Linked DNA regions of Gemmobacter sp. 24YEA27. The protein of the gene in region 2 interacts with the protein of the main gene of each other region in a pairwise test. Links are inferred from orthologs where the notes say so. Each region holds a gene or a part of one and is shown on either strand. Other genes may lie near its edges.

Evidence for each region.
Region 1: the proteins of QNO18_RS06370 (region 2) and QNO18_RS16495 interact in binary tests that used the Escherichia coli proteins (3 or more experiments, as listed by UniProt). The link is inferred for Gemmobacter sp. 24YEA27 from one-to-one orthologs.

The regions. Positions count from the first base shown.
Region 1 is NZ_JASJPW010000001.1:3,321,256-3,332,397, forward strand. What follows is about bases 3,837-6,769. They hold QNO18_RS16495 (isochorismatase family protein), read right to left. Parts: upstream 5,664-6,769; coding sequence 5,010-5,663; downstream 3,837-5,009. Other genes in these bases: QNO18_RS16485 (GNAT family N-acetyltransferase), read left to right, coding at 3,837-4,083; dhbA (2,3-dihydro-2,3-dihydroxybenzoate dehydrogenase), read right to left, coding at 4,247-5,008; QNO18_RS16500 (isochorismate synthase), read right to left, coding at 5,667-6,769. Also shown: QNO18_RS16465 (carbohydrate ABC transporter permease), read right to left, coding at 1-70; QNO18_RS16470 (sugar ABC transporter permease), read right to left, coding at 72-968; QNO18_RS16475 (sugar ABC transporter substrate-binding protein), read right to left, coding at 1,057-2,367; QNO18_RS16480 (amidohydrolase), read left to right, coding at 2,554-3,396; more of QNO18_RS16485, read left to right, coding at 3,583-3,836; more of QNO18_RS16500, read right to left, coding at 6,770-6,851; QNO18_RS16505 (DHA2 family efflux MFS transporter permease subunit), read right to left, coding at 7,045-8,610; QNO18_RS16510 (HlyD family secretion protein), read right to left, coding at 8,610-9,761; QNO18_RS16515 (TetR/AcrR family transcriptional regulator), read left to right, coding at 9,878-10,579. UniProt on the Escherichia coli protein: Involved in the biosynthesis of the siderophore enterobactin (enterochelin), which is a macrocyclic trimeric lactone of N-(2,3-dihydroxybenzoyl)-serine.
Region 2 is NZ_JASJPW010000001.1:1,274,207-1,285,363, forward strand. What follows is about bases 3,626-6,573. They hold QNO18_RS06370 (PaaI family thioesterase), read right to left. Parts: upstream 5,334-6,573; coding sequence 4,917-5,333; downstream 3,626-4,916. Other genes in these bases: exbD (TonB system transport protein ExbD), read left to right, coding at 3,626-3,988; QNO18_RS06365 (TonB family protein), read left to right, coding at 3,985-4,851; QNO18_RS06375 (hypothetical protein), read left to right, coding at 5,629-5,889; QNO18_RS06380 (Dabb family protein), read right to left, coding at 6,039-6,359; QNO18_RS06385 (GMC oxidoreductase), read right to left, coding at 6,356-6,573. Outside these bases: QNO18_RS06345 (imelysin family protein), read left to right, coding at 1-918; QNO18_RS06350 (DUF1513 domain-containing protein), read left to right, coding at 924-1,982; tonB-system energizer ExbB, read left to right, coding at 2,471-3,529; more of exbD, read left to right, coding at 3,533-3,625; more of QNO18_RS06385, read right to left, coding at 6,574-6,655; QNO18_RS06390 (hypothetical protein), read right to left, coding at 6,663-6,809; QNO18_RS06395 (GMC oxidoreductase), read right to left, coding at 6,910-7,185; sn-glycerol-3-phosphate ABC transporter ATP-binding protein UgpC, read right to left, coding at 7,294-8,406; QNO18_RS06405 (carbohydrate ABC transporter permease), read right to left, coding at 8,411-9,289; QNO18_RS06410 (sugar ABC transporter permease), read right to left, coding at 9,286-10,182; QNO18_RS06415 (ABC transporter substrate-binding protein), read right to left, coding at 10,323-11,157. UniProt on the Escherichia coli protein: Required for optimal enterobactin synthesis. Acts as a proofreading enzyme that prevents EntB misacylation by hydrolyzing the thioester bound existing between EntB and wrongly charged molecules.

The DNA.
Region 1 (11,142 bases), 2.0 Mb from region 2 along the record:
GGAAGAGGCCGATGAAATGGCCGGTCTTCAGCATACGTTTGCGCAGACGGTGTTGCGAGGCGGATGCCATATCAGTCCCCCATGCCCAGCTCACGCCGCGCGCGTTGCAGCTTGAGGAAGAAGTAAACGGTGAAGGCGATGGAAAGGAGGATCGCGATATAGCCCATGGCATTCGCATATCCCATGCGGGCATCGACATAGCCGGTGCGCCCGATCATGGTCCATAACAGCTCGGTCCGTTTGGCGGGGCCGCCGCCGGTCATCACCTGCACGATGTCATAGGCGCGGGCCACATCAAGCGAGCGGATCGCCATGGCGATATAGATGAAGGGCATCAGGAAGGGCAAAGTCACATAGCGAAAGCTCTGCCAGGGCGTGCAGCCATCGACTTTCGCGGCTTCCAGCGGGTCTTGCGGCAGGGCGAAAAGCCCCGCGAGGATCAGGATCGCGAAGACAGAGGTGCTCATCCAGACTTCGGCGCAGATGATCGCGAAGAGCGCCAGATTGCCATCGACCAGCCAGGGGATCGCGGTTGACGCGAGGCCCATGGATTGCAGCGCGTTGTTTACCAACCCGACATTGTCATTGAAGATGAACTTGAACATGAAGCCCACCAGAATGGGCGAGAACATCATCGGGAACATCATCATCGTGCGCAAAGTGCGCTGGCCGCGCCGCACCTTCGCCACCATCAGCGCAAGGCCAAGCCCCAGCAGCATCTCAAGGTTCAGCGCGATGGTCAGCAAAAGGACCGTGCGCCCGAAGGCCTTCCAGAACCCCGGATCAGTCAGCGCCTTCTCATAGTTGAAGGGGAAGTTGATCTTCCACAGCGTCTCGGGACGGGTCAGGTGATAGGGCGTGAAACTGGAATACAGAGACAGCAAAAGCGGCACCAGCACCACCGCCGCCAGGATCAGGAAGGCGGGCATGAGCAGGAGAAGCCAGGGTGGAAGCTTGGCGCGGGTCATGATTTTTCCGGGCTGAGCGTCCCATCGCGGGGACTGTTATAAAATGCGGGCGGCACCCCTCCGGCGCCGCCCGCAAGGAGGGTTCGGATCAGTAGACGCCGTTTTCCTGCATCAGCTCGTCAACCGCATTCGATGCATCTTCCAGCGCCTGGTCCACGGTCTTGTCGCCAAGGATCGCGGCCTGCAGTTCCGGGAAGATCAGGTTGCCGGATTCGATCCAGTAAGGGGTCGGCGGCACCGGGAAAGCGGTCAGCGCGGTTTCCTGGAAGGCCGCGAGCACTTCGGATTTGTAGGGATCGTCCTTGGCCTGCGCGATCACATACTCCCAGACCGCCGTCCGCGACGGCAGCGGGCCGGGTGCGGATTCCAGCTTCTGGCTGTCTTCATTGGTCAGGAAATCGACCAGCGAGGCGGCTGCGTCTTTGGTCGGGCAGGCCTCGGTGACCGAGAAGCCGTGGAAACCCGACCAGCCGGTGCGAACGCCTGCCGAGCCTTTCGGCGCCGGCGCCACGCCGACATTGCCCGCGACTTTCGAGGCCGCAGGATCGTTGAAAAAGCCCGACCAGCCCGGCCAGTCGAGATTCAGCGCGATGGTGCCCGAGGCGAAACCATTGCCCAGATCGTCCCAGAGGTAGTTGGTGGTGCCCGGAGGCACAGCGCCGGCCTTGTAGAGGTCAACGAACCATTGCAGCGATTCTTTGCCTGCATCCGAGTTGAAGGCGGGCGACATGTCGTCATTGAACATCTTGCCGCCATTGGCGACCACGAGCTCATAGAAGCGACCGTTGATCGCCTCATCCTTGCCGGCATATTGCGTGCCATAGAAATTCGGCGGATCGGCAAAGAATTCAGCCTGTTCGCGGAACTGGTCCCAGGTTTCGGGCGGGGCGAGATCATAGCCATATTTCGCCTTGAAGGCTTCGGCTTTGGCCGGATCGGCATAGAGCGATTTCTGGTAATAAAGCGCCGAGACATCAAATTGCGCGCGCGGCAGCATCACCAGTTTGCCGTCAATGGTGGCGGCTTTGATATTGCCGGGAACAAAGCCCGCAACCGACTCCGCCGAAACCAGCGGCGTCAGGTCGGTGAAGAGCGCCGGGTATTGCGGCGCAAAAGACGAATGGTTCGACCCCACGCACCAGCCGGTCGTCCCGGCGGCGATATCGGCCTTATATTCTTTATCCAGCTCGAAATGGTTTTTTTGGCTGATGATTTTGACCGTGGCGCCGGTCGCTTTTTCCCAGTCGGCAATGCGGCTGTAAAGCGCCTCATATTGCTGGCCTCCGATCAGCTTGGCCTCGACCGTGACGCCGGCGAATTCGCCCTCGGCCATGGCGGCCGGTGCGAAACCGAAACTTGCGAGCAGCGCCAGTACAGAACCGGCCCCGAATCCCTTCATGGTATCTCCTCCCGTTATGATGTCCCCGGGCCGCCTCCAGCAGCCGTTAGATTTCATATTCAGAACATCTTTTCATAGTTAAACGTAACATGCCAGAGTGAGTCAAGTAACACTGTCGCCCGCGCGCCGGATTCCGTCGTATAAAGCGCCCAGGCGCCGCTGCGCGACGCGGAGGAGGAGGAAACGATGATCTTCGACACCCATCTTCACCTGATGGACCGCAGCCGGCTCAGCTATCCCTGGCTGGCGGGCGCACCGGCGCTGGACCGCGACTGGAGCTATGCCGAATATGAGACCGTGGCGCGGCGCAGCGGCATCACCGATGTGCTGCATATGGAAGTCGATGTGGCCGGGGATCAGATCGGGGCCGAAACCGCTTTCGTTGCGGAACTGATGGCGCGGCCCGACAGCCTGATCCGGGGCGCGATCTCTTCAGCGCGGCCCGAGGCTGCGGGCTTCGCCGCCTGGCTCGACGCCCAGGACCGGCGCGTGGTCAGGGGGATCCGCCGCGTGTTGCATGTGATGCCCGATGATCTGTCGCAGCAAAGCCTTTTTCGCGAGAATATCCGCCGCCTCGGCCCGACCGGCCTGCCCTTTGATCTGTGCCTTCTGGCGCGGCAATTGCCGCTGGGCGCGAGCCTCGCCGATGCGGCGCCGGACACCACTTTCATACTCGACCATTGCGGCGTTCCCGATATCGCGGGCGGCGCCTTTGCCCCCTGGGCGGCGGCGATCACCGATCTGGCGCAGCGGCCGAATGTGATGATCAAACTCTCGGGCATCACGGCCTATGGCAAGCCGGACTGGAGCCTCGCAACCCTCACCCCCTGGGTCGGTCATGTGCTGGAAACCTTCGGCCCGGCGCGGATGGTCTGGGGGTCGGACAGCCCGGTCTGCACGCTGCAATCGGGGCTGGCGGAATGGGTGGCGGCAAGCCAGGCCCTGCTTGCAGGGCTGAGCGGGGCCGAACGCCACGCGATCCTCGCCGGCAATGCAAGGCGGATCTGGATGTCAGACAGCGGCAGATAAGGCCCCGCTTTTGGGAACCCGACTGCCCTGGCCCTCTGCCCCCTCCCCTCTGCAACGATCCGTCCCCACAAACCAGACCATCGCCGGAACCCGGCGGCGGGAACGCAGCCCATCTGATTTTGCCCGGTGGCCGTAAACATGCCATTCGGCTATGCCACTGGCATGACCTTAAAGAGCGATGAGCAAATGACATCCGGCCCAGCCACCAGGACATTCGACACAACCCGTTTCACGATGCGGGCGCTTATGCGCTCCGATACTGCCGCCCTTTACGGAACGCTTTCTGACGAAGCCCAGTGCCGATATATGTCGCAGCCGCATTTCACCTCTCTGGAGGCCCTGGCAGACTGGCTGACCGACAGCGAATGGCCCGGACGGACATGGGTGGCCACAGACAAAACAGATGGCACGCTTGCCGGCCGCTTTGTCGCATTCCCGGGGCGTGATGCAGGGGTGCTTGAGCTGGGCTATATCACCATAGCAGAGCGCCAGGGGCATGGCGTCGCGACAGAATGCATGACGGCGCTGGTGGATCACCTCTTCTCCGAGGGGATTGTCGCCGTCTCTATGTGGAAATTGACGCGGAAAACCAGGCTTCGGTGCGGCTCATTGAACGTCTCGGCTTTACCCGCGAAGCTTACTTGCGTCAGCACGAAATCACGCACAAAGGCCTGTGCGATCTGCTGATATACGGGCTTTTGCGTGATGAATGGACGGGCGCGACAAGATAACCCGCGACCTGCCATGGCCCGACCGGGCCTTCCCGCAGCCCGGGGTCAAAGCGCCCACATACAGGCCTTGCCTTCCGGAACAAAGTGTTGCGCGACAGTCAGAGGCCGTGCCGCAGGCGTCAGGCCTGTTGTGTGGCCCCGCCATCCACATAGAGATCGGCCATGGTGACGTGGCCGGCCTGATCTGACAGCAGAAACATCACCGCATTGGCGACATCGTCAGGCTCGGCGATCTTGCCGAGCGGGATGCCGGGCTTGAACTGCTCCTGGATGCCCGCGATCACCCGGGCCTCGCCGCTGGCATCGGCCCACATACCGGTCTGCATCGGCGTCCGGGTCGAACCCGGCGCCACGATATTGCAGCGGATCCCGCGCGGCGCGAGCTCCATCCCGAGCGTGCGCATATACATCGTCGCAGCCGCCTTTGACGCAGCATAGGCCGCCATACCGTAACGCGGCACCCCGGCGGCGTTTGAGGAGACCGCGACCAGCGCACCCTCGCCCCTTGGCCCCATCACCCGCGCCAGCGCGCGCGTGAGGTGAAAGACGCCGTCAGTATTCACGGAAAACACCCGCCGCCAGTCGGCATCGGAGGTCTCGGTCACAAGGCCGGTCGCCAGCACCCCGGCGACCGAAATCCCGAACCGCACCGGGCCGTGTCGCGCCTCGGTTTCAACGACCAGCCGCTCCACCGCCGCAGCATCCGCCACATCAAGCGCGAGACAGCTGAGCCCCGGCTGCGCCGGCAGATCCGGCAGCGCGAGATCCGTCGCCACCACCCGCGCCCCGGAATCAAGCAAAAGCTGCACCACCGCGCGGCCAATGCCGCCGCCCGCGCCCGTCACCAGCGCAAGCGCGCCCTCAAACCCCGTGAGCCGCATCCTATGCCCCTTTTCCGGCGGTGATCGCCGCAATCAGCGCCTTTGTGTCCTGCACCACGCCACAGCGCCCCGCCACCCATTTCAGGGCCATGTCATGATCCGCGCGGCTGAAATCCGCAAGCGCATCGGCAGCCATGAAGGGCTCGATATCGCGCTGAAAGGCTTCGCCTGCGGTCATCATACAGCCGATATGGGCATAGACGCCGCAGATGATCAGCTGGTCCCGCCCCCGGACCCGCATCAGCTGCTCAAGGTTCGAACGCTGAAAGGCCGAATAGCGGTGTTTGACCAGCACGAAATCCCGGTCTTCGGGCGCAAGTTCCGGGATGATCGCCTGATGATCGGGCTCTGCCGACATGCCAGGCCCCCAGAGATCGGCCTGGAGGCCGCGGTCGCGGCGGTCCTGATTGCCGTCCTGCGCAGTGTAGAACACCGGAAGACCGGCGGCGCGGGCGGCGGCGGCGAGCTTTGCTATATTGGCGATGGCGGGGGCAATCGGGCTCTCCCCCGGCGCATAGGGGCGCAGGAAATAGCGCTGCATGTCATGGATCAGAAGCGCCGCACGCGCGGGTGCCAGCTGCCAGGGCCCGCGCGAGGGCGGGATCTCCGCGCCATACGGCAGCGGATAGGGTGCAATCTGCGGCAGGCCGGCCATGGTTCAGTCCCCGATGATGATCTCGCCGTCCTGCCCGAAAGCGGCCAGCATTGCCAGGAATTTGGCATGGGTTTCGGCCTCTTCGGCCTGAGGATCAGAGCCGCGCACTATGCCCGCGCCGGCGTAAAGCCGCGCCTCGTTGCCTTCGATCCCGGCGCAGCGCAGCGCAAGATACCAGCACCCGTCGCCACCCGCCTCAAGCCAGCCGACCGCGCCGGCATAAAAGCCCCGCGCATAGCCCTCGAGCCCGGGGATCGCCGCGTCCGCCGCGTCGCGCGGCAGGCCGCAAACGGCGGGCGTCGGATGCAGCGCGGCCAGAAGCGTCGCGCAAGGGGTAGAGGCGTCGCGCAGCACACCCTCGATCCGGGTGCCCAGATGCCACATCCGGGCGGTCGCGCTGAGCGTCACACCCTCGGGGGCGGCAAGGCGCACACAGAATGGCGCCAGCGTATCCAGCACCATTTCCGCCGCCATCGCATGTTCGCGCAGGTCCTTGTCGGATCGCAAAAGCGCCTCGCCTGCCGCACGGTCACGCGCCGGATCTGCCGCGCGCCGCGCCGATCCCGCCAGCGGATGCGAGGCCACAAGGCCCCCGCGTTTTTCCACAAGCAATTCCGGCGTGGCCCCGATCAGCCGATGCGGCACCCCGGCCTGACGTGGGGGCAGCGGAACAGAGAACAGCGTCGCCAACCCGTCCTGGCGCAGCATCTGCAACAAAAGCCCGGGGTCATGCGGACGCTCTGACGTCAGCACCAGGCTGCGCGAGAGCACGATTTTCGAGAATTCCCCTTCGGAAATGCGCCTGACCGCCGCCGCGACCGCCTCGCGGTACTGGCGCGGAGAAGGCTCGGCCCGGATCCGCATCCCGGCCTGCGGCGCGACCATAGCGACCGGCGCCGCCGGCATGTCCAGCACCGAACCGGGCTGGAACAGGTAATCCGTCGCCTCGCGATCATAGGGCAACGCGCCGGCCAGCAGCTTCGGCCCGTCATGACCAGCGGCAAAAAACGCCTCAGAACGCGCTGGCAGGCTCGCCAGCGGCCCTGGCGGCAGATGGCGCCGCGCGGGGCCAAGCGCCATTGTATGGCGCGGGCCGGAAATCAGGAAATCAGCCGTATCTCCGGCGGACGTCGCACCAGCGGGGCTGGTCGCGTCACGAATGGCAGCAGTACGGGCGGTGACAGTCATCAGGCGATCTCGCATCAGCTTGGCCGCGACGGGGCGGCGATCCGGATCGCTTGGGCAGCATTTCCGGAGAAAAGCTGCACCTGGCTGACGTCTCTTACGTGTTCCGGCCCGCCTTCCGTCGCGCCAAAGCCACAAAATGTCAAGTTTTCGCGCGAGGCGGCCTGCGGGGCTCGCCCAAAGGTGAAGGCGGCGGTCAATGCCCGCCCCCGCCACCCCCTCCGGCCCGGGCCGGAGGCCGCATCGCCAGCGCCATGACGGCAAGCCCCATGAAAAGGAAGGTCAGCAGCGTGAAAATGTCGATGAAGGACATGATCGCCGCCTGGCCCGCCACTTTCCCCGCCATCTGCGCCAGCGCGCCATCCGGGTTCAGCCCATTGGCGACAAGGTTCTGACGCATCATCTCAAGCTGGCGCAGCGCCTCGGGATTGGCCCAGTTCACCGCCTCGTCAAGCCGCGCCGTGTGCAGCGCGCGCCGGTCGGTCAGGATGGTGTTGATCATCGCAAGACCCACCGCGCCGCCCAGGTTGCGCATCAGGTTGTAAAGCCCCGAGGCGGATTTCATCTTGGCCGGCGGCAGCGTGCCAAGCGCCAGGTTGTTGATCGGCACCATGCAGATCATCAGCGAGATCCCCCGCAGCACCTGCGGCCAGAAAAGCTCGTTGAAATCCCAGTCGGCGGTCATATGGGTCAGCATCCAGGACGAGGTGCCAAAGCCGATGAAGCCCAGAAGCAGCATGACCCGCAGGTCGATCTTTGATCCCAGAAACCCCGCCAGCGGCGCGGTCATGAACATCGCAAGGCCAGACACAAAGACGGTCTCGCCGATCATCAGACTGTCATAGCCCCGGACCGAAGACAGGTAGAGCGGGTAGAGATAGGTCATGCCGTAAAGGCCGATCCCCATCACAAAGGAAAACACCGACCCAACCGCGAAATTCGTGTTGGTAAAGGCCGAGAAATCGACCACCGGCTCGTCGCGGGTAAAAGCCCGCCAGAAGGTGGTGATACCGCCCACGACCATCACCACGAAAAGGATCGCGACCGCCTCGTCCTGGAACCAGTCATTGTTCGGGCCTTCCTCCAGCACATATTCCATCGCACCGAGGAACGCGGCCAGCGCCACCAGCCCGGTCCAGTCGAATATCTGGAACAAAGACCAGTCGGGCTCGTCGAAATCCACGAGCGCAAGCACGCCAAGCGTCACCGCGATCCCGGCGGGGACATTGACGAGGAACAGCCAGTGCCAGGACAGCGCATGGCTCAGATACCCGCCCACAGTCGGGCCAACGGTTGGCGCGAGCGTGGCCACCAGCCCGATCATCGGCGAGACGATGTTGCGCTTTGACGGCGGGAAGATGGTGAAGGCCGCCGCAAAGACCGAAGGGATCATGCCGCCGCCGAGGAAGCCCTGAACCGCGCGCCACAGGATCATCTCATTGATCGACCCCGACGTTGCGCACAGGAAGGAGGCAGCCGTGAACCCTGCCGCCGACAGCGCAAACAGCCAGCGCGTCGACATCATCCGCCCGAGAAAGCCCGAAAGCGGGATCATGATCACTTCGGCGATCAGATAAGAGGTCTGCACCCAGGAGATTTCATCCGAGGATGCCCCCAGCCCCGCCTGGATCTCGGGCAGCGAGGCCGAGACGATCTGGATGTCGAGGATGGCCATGAACATCCCGAAGACCATGACCAGAAACGCCGCGACCCGGCGCGGCGTCATCTCCGGCTCTGCCGGGATTGCGATGGGGGCGGACATCACTCGGCTCCGGCGACTGCGGTTTCCTGCGGCCCGGTGCGGGTGTCGATCGCAATCTCGACCGAAAGCCCGGCGCGCAGACCCGGGGTGCCTTCCGGCAGTTCGATCCGCACCGGCACGCGCTGCACGATCTTGGTGAAGTTGCCGGTCGCATTGTTCGCGGGCAGCAGCGAGAAAACCGCCCCTGTCGCGGGCGCGAGCGAGACCACGCGGCCTTCCACCTCATGCCCGTCCAGCGCGTCGATGCCCACCTTCACGCTCTGGCCCACGCGGATCCCGGCCAGTTGGGTTTCCTTCAGATTGGCTTCGACATAGAGCCCGTGATCAGGGATCACCGCCGCCAGTTTTGCCCCGGCGCTGACCAGTTCGCCCTGTTTGATCGCGATATTTGCCACGGTGCCGTCAAAGGGCGCGCGCATCACGGTGAAATCCAGATCGCGCTGCACCTGGGCCACGCCCAGTTCCAGCTCGCGCCGGGTCGAGGCGGTCTCGGTCCGCTGCGCTTTCAGCACCTCGACCTGGGCTTTCGCACCGGCAATCGCGGCGACGGCAGAGGTGCGGCTCGCCTCGGCCGTTGCCAGCGCCTCATTCGCCTTGTCGAGATCGGCCTGGCTGCTGACCCGGCGTTCCGCGAGGCCGCGCACCCGTTCGGCATTGCTTTTCGCCGCCGTCAGCACGGCGTCTGAGGCCACGCGCTGCGCATCGGCCTGGGTGACGGTGCTTTCGGCCGCCTCGATCTGAGCGTCGATCCGGGCGAGCGTCGCGGTCAGCTCGGTCAGCCGGACCTCGGATTGCTCCAGCGAGATGCGGTAATCCCCGTCGTCAATGCGGAACAGCACATCGCCCATCTTCACATGCTGATTTGAGGCGACCGCGATCTCCGAGACGTAGCCGGTGATCTTGGACGAGATCAGCGAGAGATCGGCCTGGACATAGGCGTCATCTGTCGTGACCATAAAGCGCCCGTTGGTCCACCAGGACCAGCCCTCATAGCCGCCGGCAAGCAATGCGATCAGCGCCAGCCCGCCCAGCACATATTTCTTGCGCCCGCCCTTTGGCGCTGCGGCAGGAGGCGTCGCAGGCAGAACCGGTGCGGGCGCGGCAGGCGCAATTTCCGGCTGATTGATTTCGGGACGTTCGTGACGGGACATGATCGACTCACCCGGCTGAATTTCATTGAACCCAACGGTTCGATGCGCTCAGATAATCCTGTCTTTGGCAAATTTCAATATTCCATCGAACCACGCGGTTCGATTATATTGCCGCCATGACCAGCCCCACGCCCCCCTCGCCAGCTTCGCCGCCGCCGCGCGCAAAACGCCATGCCGCCGGGACCGATCCGCGCAAACGCGACCAGATCCTCGCAGGCGCCTGGGAAGAATTCCGCGCCCATGGCTTTGACGCCACCACGATGAATGGCATCTGCCGCGCGGCTGCGGTCTCGAAGGGCACGCTCTATGTCTATTTCCAGGGCAAAGAGGATCTTTTCGTTGCCCTTGTCGAACAGCAGCGCGACCGGCTGACGGGCCAGCTTGGCTTTGCGCTTTCCGGCCCCGGGGATGTCGCAAGCCGCCTTACCGCCTATGCGGTGGCGCTGGTGCAGGTGCTGACCTCGGATGAGATGCTGCGCGCCCAGCGGATTGTTGTTGCCGTGGCCGAGCGGATGCCCGATCTGGCCCAGCGGTTCTACGATGCGGGCGGGCGGCATGTGCTGGGGCGGCTCGGGCGCTGGCTGGCCGAGGCCTCTGCCGCCGGGGTGCTGTCCATCCCCGACCCGCCCCGCGCCGCGCAGCAGTTCAGCGAGCTTGCCATGGCCGGGGTCTGGCGCCAGCGTCTGTTCGGCGTCTTGCGCGAACCGCCGGAGCAAAGCGTGATCGACGCCCTCGCCGCAGATGCGGTGCGGGTCTTCCTGGCCGCCTATGCCGGAACTGCACCGCCCGACAGCTGGAAAGGCGCGCCTGGCTTCTGAGCCGCGCCCTGACCATCCCGCAAGCCTCGGCGCAGCCCAAATCCTGGGATTATTGGCTTCGAAACAGCACCACTGCATTTCTGTCGGGACCAGGGCCGGCAGGCCCACAGACACGACATCCCTGTGCGTGCCGCCTGCGGGTCAGCGGCAACCCGGGCCAGAGCGAGGCCTGTCATTCTGGCGCCAACTTCTGTATACATAGTGTCGGCAAATAGCGGCGCGACCTGCTCTGGCTCTGGCCGGGGCCAATCCGGGCGCTCCGCTGCGATCTGCAGAGAGGCTGAAATGACGTATACCCCACATGGAAAACATCTGATCGCAGGCGAATGGGTCGCGGGCTCCGGCACCTTCCGCTCGGAACCGGCGCATGGCCCGGCCTTCGATTTCGCACTTGGCACTGTGGCGCTGGTGGAGCGCGCAGCCCAGGCCGCCGAAGAGGCCTTCTGGTCCTATGGCTGGTCCTCGCGCGAAAGCCGTGCGGTGTTTCTTGAAACCATCGCCGATGAGATCGAGGCCCGCGCCGAAGCCATCACCGAAATCGGCGCGTCTGAGACCGGCCTGCC
Region 2 (11,157 bases):
ATGCTGCCGGGGTTTGCCACTTTCGCCAAAGCGACCGCCGCGCTTGAGGCACAGACCGAGAGCCATTTCGCCGAGACCGGCGGCCAATGTGATCCGACCACCTTGCGCCCTGCGTTCAACAAGGCGTTTGACGCCTGGATGGCGGTGTCCTGGCTGCATTTCGGCCCTTCGGAAGAGGGCGGCACAGCGCTGGCGATCCGGTTCTGGCCCGATCCGAAAGGGCTTGGCGCCAAGGCGCAGCGCGGGCTTTTGCTGGGTGACCCGGCGAGCCTCGAGCCTGAGCTATTCGCGAAGCAATCGGTGGCGGCACGCGGGCTTACGGGGCTGGAACGCCTGTTATACCCAGGCGAGCCGCCCGGCGCCGATTCCTGTCCGCTGCTCCGGGCCACGGTGAAAGACCTTGCGCGGCTGGCGTCGGTTCTGGATGCAGGCTGGACCGGGGATCAGGGCTTTGCGCAGCTGCTGCTGAGCGCGGGCAGCGACGGCAACACCCGGTTTCTCAACCGGACCGAGGCGATGCAGGCGGTCTTTACCCAGCTGATGGGGGGGCTTGAATTCATTGCCGATCAACGCCTTGGCCGCCCGCTTGGCGAAGAAGACAAGCCGCGCCCGGAACGCGCCGAGGCCCGCGCCTCGGGACGGGGAACCCGCAATATCCTTCTGGAATTGCAGGCCATCCGCCGTCTGACGGCTGCGCTTGAACCCGATGCGGCCGGCACAATCGCCGCGATGGATCGTGCGATCGTCGCGACCGGCAAGCTGGACGAGCCGCAGCTGGCGGGGGTCTCCGATCCAGAACGGCGCGAGAAGATCCTTGAGGTGCAGCGCCTCGTGCGCTCTGCCCGCGCCATCGCACTTTCCGAAATGGCGCCGGTGCTGGGCGTCGGGCTTGGCTTCAATTCGCAGGACGGAGACTGACAGAAATGGCCACAAGGCGCGGATTTCTGGCGGGGCTGGCCTCGCTGTCGCTTCCCGGGCTTGGCTGGGCGGATGTCGGCAGCCCCGCCTGGCTCGCTGCCGGGAAAGAGGGCGAGGACTATGTCCTTCACGGGCTGCGATCCGATGGCGAAAGCCTGTTTTCCATCCCTTTGCCGGCGCGCGGCCATGCGGCGGCGGCGCATCCGTTGCGGCCCGAAGCGGTGGCTTTTGCCCGCCGTCCCGGTGTCTTTGCCATCGTGCTTGACTGTTTCACCGGCGCCATCCGGCATCGGCTGACCCCGCCTGAGGGGCGGCAATTCAACGGCCATGGGGCTTTTTCCGCCGATGGGGCGCTCCTGATGACCTCGGAAGTCGTGGCCGAAGGGTCGGAAGGGCGGATCGGGATCTGGGAGACGGAGACTTACCGCCGGATCGGCGAATGGCGGACCGGCGGCATCGGCCCGCATGATATGAAGCGTCTCGCGGACGGGCGGCTGATCGTCGCGAATGGCGGTATTCAGACCGACCCTTCCGACCGCACCACGCTGAACCTCGACACGATGCGCTCTAACCTCGCGCTGCTCTCACCTTCGGGAGAGATCCTTGAGGTTGCCGAGCTGGAGCCCGATCTGCATCAGAATTCCCTGCGCCATCTTGCACTTGTGGGCGAGGGCGTCGCGGTCGCGCTGCAATGGCAGGGCGACCTGTCTGATCCGGTACCGCTTTTGGCCCGCTGGGAGCCGGGCCGCGCGATCACCCTGTTTGAGGCCGCGCCGGAAGAGATCTACACTATGAAGGGCTATGCGGGATCGATCGCGGCCAATCAGGGGATGATCGCAATTTCCTCGCCCCGGGGGGGCGCGGTGATGGTGTTTGGCGAAGATGGCACACCGCTTGCCACGCATCGGCGGGCCGATATCTGTGGTCTTGCGGCGCTGGAACAGGGATTCGTCGCATCGGATGGCGGGGGCGGGATCTGGGCGCTTGGCGGGGCGCTGGACCCCCTGCGCGCGCTGCGGCACGGCGCCGCCTCCTGGGACAATCACATGGTGGCAATTGGCTGATTTGCCGGGGGTTTCGCCTTTCGCGCAGGTTTCGCTGCACAGCAGCAGCCCAGGGTTTGTGCGAGGGGTGGTTATACTTGACAATTCCACCTGGTATTCCTAAAGCCATTCCTGACCGATCAGGTCGGAATCTGCTGCCTCGCAAGTGCCCCTCATTCGGAGTGCCAGCCAAACGGTAGCGGGCTGAACAGGTGGAATTCAGGTGGCGGCCCGGTGGGGCAAGGCAACCGACTGGTTCGGATCTCCCTTTCGGAATTCGGGTCTGAGGCTGCAGAACTTGCACTTCATGGGCCCATCAGGGCGATTGTGGAACGGATTTCTCGGATGATCTTCCCAGGGCGAGACCAGATTGACCGGGTTCTGAAATCCACGGCCAGGGTGGCTGAAAAACCGATGGTGGCAAAGGCTGTGCGGGTTTCGCTTTGTGCTTTGGCAGTCTCGGGCAGGCCGTCTTCACCCGTCCCCCTTTGCACGAAATGAGACTTCAAGTGGTTGAACCGATGCGCGCGGCACTTCTTTCCCTTCTGATCCTCTCCGGTGGCATGGCAGCCGCTCAGGATAATACGGCGCCGGTCGTGCCCAATGCGGCGCCGGAGCAATCCGCCGCGCCGGTGACCGAAGGCAGTGAGGCCCCGCCCGTGGTGCCAGATGCCGCGCCCGATGCCCCGGTTGCGCCCGCGACCGAAGAGACCGGTGCCATCGCAACGCCGGACACCGGTGCTACGACCCCGGCTGTCACGCCGGCAACCGGCGCTGAAACGAGCACGAATCCGGCCGCTGACCCCGCCACCCCTGCTGCCACCGGCGAGGCGGCTCAGCCCGCCGCAGGCCCGGCGGAAGCCGCTCCGGCCCCGGCTCCGGCGGCGCTGCCGGTGCATTCGGTCGAGCTCGAATCGCTGTTCTGGGATGCACATGTCATCGTGCAGGCGGTGATGATCGGGCTTGCGACTGCGGCTTTCGTGGCACTGGTGATCCTGATCCACAAACTGTTTGAATTCGGCTTTGCCTTTGCCTCAATGCGCAAAACCGCGCGCCTGCTGGCCAGCGCCTCTAGCCTCCACGCGGTTGCCGAAGCGGTGGCCGGTCGCAAAGGCCCCTCGGTCGATATGATCCGCGCCGCGGATGAGGAATTGCGCCTCGCCGAGGTCGAGCCCGCGCTGATCCCCGGCACCCGTGACCGCACCGATACCGCGATGTCCCGCATCGAGGCCGGCGCCGCCGCGCGGCTGCGGTCGGGCACCGGGATCCTGGCCTCCATCGGCTCGCTCTCGCCCTTTGTCGGGCTGTTCGGCACTGTGTTCGGGATCATGAACAGCTTTCTCGCCATCGCGCAGTCGAACACCACGAACCTCGCCGTCGTCGCGCCCGGCATCGCCGAAGCGCTGCTGGCGACCGCCATCGGCCTTGCTGCCGCAATCCCGGCGGTGCTGATCTATAATGTGCTGTCGCGGAAGCTCGCAAAATACCGTCTGCAGCTGAATGATGTGGCCGCCGCTGCGGCCCGGCTGCAAAGCCGGTCGCTTGACCGCCTGAGCGCGAGGGTCTGATCCATGGGAACCTCTGTTGGTGGCGGATCGGAAGACGAAGATGCCGAAGTTTCGGAAATCAACGTCACGCCTTTTATCGACGTTATGCTGGTTCTGCTGATCGTCTTCATGGTGGCCGCGCCGCTGTCGACCGTTGATGTGCCGATCAATCTGCCGGGCAGCACCTCGACCCCGACGGAACGCCCGGACGAGCCGCTCTGGCTGTCTCTGGGGCTGGACCGGGTGTTGTCTTTGGGCAATGATCCGGTGCCGGGGGGCGGTCTGGGGGCTGTGCTGGATGCCGCAACGGGCGGCAATCGCGAAACCACGATCTTTTTCCGCGCCGACAAGGATCTGCCTTACGGTGCGACGATGGAAATTCTCGATGAACTCCGGAATGCCGGTTATCTGAAAGTGGCGCTGGTGGGGCTGGAAGGCGCCCCCGCCGCCGCCGCTCCTGCGGAAGGATCTCAGCCATGACCCAGGAATTGCCCTCTTTCACCCGGGCCCGCTGCCCCGTTCTGCCCTCACATGTTGGTGCGGGCAAGAGCCGGGCGATGGGCTGGCTGGCCTCGACCTCGATCGCGGCCCTGCTGGTTTCGGCCATTGGGGCACTGGCGATGACCTGGGAAAGCGCCGGCATGTCGGCCGGGGCGGAAGAGCAGGCGGTTCTCGTCATGTTGCCCCCGGCCCAGGCCATCGAGGCGATCTCTGAGCCGACCCCGGATGTGACCGACCAGGTGGCTTCGGAAGAGATGCAGACGCCCGATCAGGAAGACGCGCCCGACACGCCGGAACTGACCGAAGCCCCCGACGTTCCGGACGAGACCCCCGAGATCGAAGAGATCGTCGAGGATATGGCCCCTGAGGTTGACCAGGAACCGCCGCCGAAGCCGGTGGTCGAAGTGCCGAAGCCGAAAGAAAGGCCGAAGAAAGAAGAAAAGCCGAAAGAGGTCAAAAAGGCCGAAAAGCCGAAAGAGCCCGCCAAGGAAAAGCCGAAGAAGAAAGCGAGCGAAGAGCGTGCGGAGACCAAAGCGTCAAAGCAGCAGACCTCGGGCGCGTCCTCTGTCGGCAGCGGTCAGGCCTCGGCAAAAAATTACGGCGCCTCGGTGATGAGGAAAGTGAACCGTACCCGTAAGAAGTCGGGGGGGGATCGCGGCACGGCGGTTGTTTCCTTTACCATTGCGGATAATGGCAGCCTCGCCAAAGCGAGCATTTCCAGAAGCTCGGGCTCTGCGAAACTGGATGATGTGGCGCTGGATCACATCCGCCGGTCGGCGCCGTTTGATCCGCCCCCCGCCGGTGCCGGGCGCACCTATTCCTTCAAATTCGAGGGCCGGTAGCACCCGGTCATCTTTGCCGCACAAGGCAGAGCACCCGGCGCCGCAACGCTCCGGGTGTTTTTCTGTCAGGGCTCCAGCACCATCTGGGTCTGGGTGATCTGTGCCGCCAGTTTTCCATCGCCGCGCCGGACCGAGGTTTGCCAGACCTGGGTGCGGCGCCCCTGATGGAGAGGCTCAGATATAGCGCGCACGACCTCGCCCAGCACCAGCGGGCGGAAGAAATTCGTCTTGCTCTCGACGGTGGTGGTGCTTTGATCGGGGCGGATCGCGGTGACAGTGCCAAGCCCGCCGAGGATATCCGCCAGCGCCATGATCGCGCCGCCATGCAGCACGCCATTGCGGTTCAGAAGATCCGGCCGCACCGTCAGTTCGGCCTCGACCCGTGTGGCCGTGGCCGAGATTACCCGCAGGCCGATCATCCCGGCAAAGGCGGAAATATCGTTGGCCTGTGGCGGGCCGGGGGGCAGGTTAAGCTCTGTCATGATCCAGGATCCTGTGCGGCGCCTGCCTCTGTGACAATGCGGGCGCTTTTGCCGATGCGGGGGGATAGCAGCATGGCCGCCCGGAAGGGGCAAGGGGCCTCAGCGGCGCGATCTCGCATCGCGCCTCACCCGGTGATAGCCTGACATCCGCTCCCGCGTGACCTGGCGCCCCCTCGATCCCGCCGGCAAAAGCGATGCACCTCGCTCCGGTTGCCAGCAGCGCCGGATCTTCGTCCGTATTGGCGAGCGCCATCGCATAGCCGCGGAAAGGGGACAGGCAGAGCTGAGATCGGCCATGGCGCGCCGCACCTCCTTGCGGGTCTGGTCGCGCAGCAGCGGGCTGTTCCAGGCCATGCAGGCGGCACAAAAGCACCATGCGCTTTGTCGCCAGATCCGGCTGTGCCAGAAGACCGGTCTGATCCGCGAGCCGGCAGACGCAGGCAAAACGGGCAATACTGCGCGAGTAATGAAAGGCCGCGGGCAGGATGAAACCCGGCTGATGGCCGTTCATCCAGGCGAGAGAGGCGATGCCGCCTGGTCAAACGGCCGCCAGTAAGCGCGGTGAGAGATGTCAGGCGTGGCGCCAGTCGCGGGAGGCGCTCTTGTCGTCGTCGGGATTGCCTGGCTTCCCGCCGCCTTCAGCGCCTCGATCTGTTCGACAGAGGCGGCAGCGCTCCAGCCCGCCGGCAGTCGTCGGAAGGGTGATCATGCGCCTGCTCCGCAATCGAGGTCGAATACGAGGATGCCGGCGAGCCCGCCAACCGCCGCCGCGACCAGCCGCGCGCCAAGGGCGCGGTGATCGGGATGGGCCTGATAGGCGGCCAGCGCCGCCCAGTTGTCGAAGTCGATTGTGAAGCCATGCAGATAGCCGCGCTCGATCTGTTCGGGGCTTTCCGAGCGCCCGGCATGGATCGCACTGATCCCGGCGACCTGGTCGCGGATCGGATGCAAACTGGCGAACAGTGCGGCGATCTCTGCTTCGCTGACAGTCTCGCAAAATCGGATCAGGACGATATGGCGGATCATGGGGAGGCTCCTTGCAATCCATGGGGCGCGCGAATCATGCTCGCGGCTTTCTCGGAGATCATGATGGTGGCAGCATTGGGGTTTGATAAGACCGGGCGCGGCATCACGGTGGCATCGGCCTCCCTGAGCGCCGCAATCCCGTCGAAGCAAAGCTGCGGGTCGACGACCGTCTCCGGGTCTGCCCCCATACGGCAAGCGCCGGCCGGGAGGTGGTCGGTGCTGGCATTGCGACAGGCATGGTGAAAGTAATCCTGGTCGCCTGCGACCCCCGGCCCCGGCAGACGTTCGGCCAGCACGAAGGGTTTACGGCGCGGCCTTGGGCATCATCTCATGCGCGAGCTTTGGCCCCTCGACCGGCATCCGGCGGTCACAGGGGGCGCCCCAGTGATACGGGTCTGTCAGCGGCGCGTCCAGCGGATCGACATTCCAGACGCCACCAGTCTTGAACAAGGACGGGGCGACGGGGCTGCGTTTCGTCAGGATGAACTGCGGTCCGGTCAGGGCCGGTCAGAGTGGTTCTGCATAGCGGTCATAGCTATGCGGGCGCGTATCAGGAAGGTCGCCGCGCGTGATCGCCGTCATCCCACCTTACCGCCAGACGCGCACCAAGTCGCAGCGCCAGCGCCGCGATGGCCAGCGATGGGCTTACCGCCGCCGAAGTCGGCAGGACCGAGGCGTCCGCGATATGGGGGTTGTCGAAGTCATGTGCTTTCAGGTCGGAATCGACCACCGAAGCGCACGGACTCGCCCTCATCCGGCAGGTGCCGCAATGATGGCGGGGCGGGCGTTTCCCGAACCCTTTGGTGAAGACAATCGGCCAGTGCACGCGGCAGCCGGGTTTCCGCCGCGAGGATCAGCGCCCGGGCCCCCGAAGGCGCCAGGGCAGTGGCGAGTGACGCGCCGCCGATCCCGGCCCCGATGATGATATCGGGGCTCATACCTGAATCCGGTCTCCGGTTTTCGGATCAAAGGCCACTGCCTTTTCCATATTCACCGCGAAATCAAAGGCCTGATGGGGGTGGACGTCAGCATCCGCACGCATCCGCGCGATCACATCCTTGCCCGAAAGGGTCATTGTCACGAAGGTGTCGGCACCGGCGGGCTCGGTCACGGTGACCATATTGCGCAAGGGCTGCACATTATGGGAATTGCGATCGGCGCCTTCCGGGTCGGTGATCGCCTCGGGGCGGATTCCAAGAAGGATATCGCGCCCGTCCCAGGCCGCATAATTGCCCGAGGAAAACCCAAGGCGCAGTGGCTTGCCGGCGGCGTCGGTGATTTCAGCCCAGGCACGGCCCTGGTCCACCGCCAGCTTTGCCGGGATGATGTTCATCGCCGGCGAGCCCATGAAAGTTGCGACAAACAGGTTCGCCGGGCTGTCATAAATCTCTTTCGGGGTCCCAAGCTGTTGCACATAGCCCTTGTTCATCACCGCGATCCGGGTCGAAAGCGTCATCGCCTCGATCTGGTCATGGGTGACATAGACGATGGTGCGTTTCAGTTTGTGATGCAGCTTTTTGATCTCGGTCCGCATGTCGACCCGCAGTTTCGCGTCGAGATTGGACAGCGGCTCATCGAACAGGAAGACATCCGGATCCCGCACCAGAGCGCGGCCCATGGCGACACGCTGACGCTGGCCGCCGGAAAGCTGGCCGGGTTTGCGGTCGACGAGATGGTCGATCTGCAAAAGTTTTGCCACATCGGCCAGCGCGCGGTCGCGTTCGGGCTTTGGCGTCCCGTGCATCTCCAGCCCGAAGGTGATGTTCTGGCCGACCGTCATATTCGGATAAAGCGCATAGCTCTGGAACACCATTGCGATATTGCGCTTTGACGGATGGACCCCGTTGACCACCCGGTCTTTGATCGCGATCTCGCCGCCCGAGATGCTTTCCAGCCCGGCGATCATGTTCAGAAGGGTAGATTTGCCGCAGCCCGAGGGGCCGACGAGGACGAGAAACTCGCCTTCCTGAACCTCAATGTCGACGCTGTGCAGCACTTTGACCGCGCCGTAGGATTTGGTGACGTTCTTGATGTCGAGAAAGCCCATGGCATCAACCTTTAACAGAGCCCGCCATCAGGCCACGCACAAAGTAGCGGCCCGCGACGATATAGACGATGAGGGTGGGGATGGCGGCAAGGATCGCGGCGGCGAAATGGACGTTGTATTCCTTCACGCCGGTCGAGCTTTGCACGAGGTTGTTCAGCGCGACAGTCATCGGCTGGGTGGTGCCGCCGAAACTGGCACCGAACAGGAAGTCGTTCCAGATATTGGTGAATTGCCAGATCACGCAGACCACCGCGATGGGACCCGAGACCGGCAGCATGATGCGCCAGAAGATGCGGAAGAAGCCCGCGCCATCGATCTGGGCTGCGCGGACCAGCTCGGTCGGGAAGGCCGCGTAGTAGTTGCGGAAATAAAGCGTCGAAAAGCCGAGGCCGTAGACGACATGGACGAGGATCAGGCCGGGAACCGATCCGGCCAGCCCCAGCATCCCCAGCACCCGCGCCATCGGGATCAGCACGATCTGGAACGGGATGAAGCAGGAAAACAGCATCAGCCCGAAGACAATTGTATCGCCTCTGAAGCGCCATTTCGTCAGGATATAGCCATTGATCGCGCCGAGAATGGTCGAGATCGCGACCGCCGGCACCACCATCAGGATCGAGGTCAGGAAGTAGGGCTTAAGCCCCGTCGCCTGCACGCCGATCTGGGCGGTGGACCAGGCCGAGCGCCAGGGATCGAGCGTCCATTCATTCGGCAGCGACATCATATTGCCGCCGGTGATCTCGGACAGAGGTTTGACCGAATTGATCCCCATCACATAGAGCGGCAGCAGGTAAAACAGCGCGAAAAGCAGCAATATCAGATAGATGAAAGTGCGGGTGATGCGGCCGGTCGAGACGGCGGTGTCCTGGGTCGCGACACTCATTCCTTCTTCTCCTTCAGTTCGGAGTAGAGATAGGGGATCATGATCGCGGCAATGGTCATCAGCATGATCACCGCCGAAGAGGCGCCGACGCCCATCTCTTTGCGGGTGAAGGTGTAGGAATACATGAAGGTTGCGGGCATCTCGGTGGCGCGGCCAGGGCCGCCGCCGGTCAGGGCTATGACAAGGTCGTAGGACTTGATCGCCAGATGGGCGAGGATGACGAAGGCCGACAGAAAGGCCGGCCGCAAAAGCGGGATCACGATGCGCCGGTAAAGCTGCCAGTTCGAGGCCCCGTCGATCTGTGCCGCTTTCAGGATTTCATTGTCGATGCCGCGCAGGCCGGCGAGGAACATCGCCATCACAAAGCCCGAGCTCTGCCAGACCGCCGCGATCACGATCGTATAGATCGCCATGCTGTTCGACTTGATCCAGGTGAAGGAGAAGCTCTCCCATCCCCATTGATGCATGACATGTTCCAGCCCGATGCCAGGGTCGAGGAACCATTTCCAGGCGGTGCCGGTGACAATGAACGAGAGCGCCATCGGATAGAGGTAGATCGGGCGCAAAACGCCTTCACCCCGGATCTTCTGGTCGAGGAAGATCGCCAGCATCAACCCGATGGCGGTGCAGATCACGATGTAAAGCGTGGCGAAGATCGCGATGTTTTTCAGCGCGACATGCCAGTGCGGCAGCGAGAACAGCCGGACATAGTTGGAAAATCCGACGAAATCCCAGCTCGGCAGCATTTTCGAATTGGTGAAAGACAACACCACTGTGAAGAGGATGAAGCCGTAGACGAAAAACAAGGTCACCGCGACGGATGGGGCGAGAACCAGCTTCGGCAGCCAGTCCTGCAATCTCGTGCGGAAATCGGCCTCGGATGCAGATGCCATTTCCCCTCCCTATTCCCGCTTGCGGGGCGGTCGCGCCTGGGGCGCGACAAAAATTTACGTAAATTTTTGAGCAAATTCCTGTTCAGGAATTTGTGGCGCGGGCGGTGTCCGCCCGCACCGGGATCGAAACGCGGGCGTGATTACTGCGCGGCCGCGACGGCGTCCTTCAGGGCAGTGGCGGCAGAGGCGCCATCGGTATATTCGCCATTGAAGACGGCGGTGATCACGTCATAGGTCGCGTTTTTCACCGCAGCCGGCGCACCATAGCCATGCGCCATGGACCCAAACAGCGTGCCATTGGTATTGGCTTCGGCGAGATCCTTGATGCCCTTCTTGCCGCAATCGTCGAAATCGGTATCCGGCACATCAGTGCGCGCCGGGACCGAGCCCTTGACCACGTTGAAGGCCGACTGGAAGGCCGGGCTTTCAATAGCCGAGGCCATCGCCAGCTGCGCTTTGACTTTTTCCTCGCCCTTTACCTTGAACATCGCGAACTGGTCGGCATTGAAGGTCACCGCGCCCTGCGTGCCGGGGAAGCGGATGCAGATAAAGCCTTCGCCCGGCTTTTGTCCGGCTTTCAGGAATTCGCCCTTGGCCCAGTCGCCCATGACCTGCATGCCCGCTTCGCCATTGATCACCATGGCCGACGCCAGGTTCCAGTCGCGGCCCGAGAAATTGTCATCGACATAGCTGCGCAGCTTGATCAGCTGATCGAAAGCCGCAGCCATCTTCTCGCCGCCAAGCGCTTCGGGGTCGAGGTCGATAAAGGCCGCCTTGTAGAAATCGTTGCCCTGGGCCAGCACGAGGCTGTCGAAAATCGTCGCATCCTGCCAGGGTTGGCCACCATGGGCCAGAGGCGTGATGCCGTTTTCCTTCATCTTGTCGAGAACCGCGATCAGCTCGTCCCAATTGGTCGGCTCGCCCAGACCGGTCTTGTCCAGTGCCGCTTTCGAGATCCACACCCAGTTGGTCGAA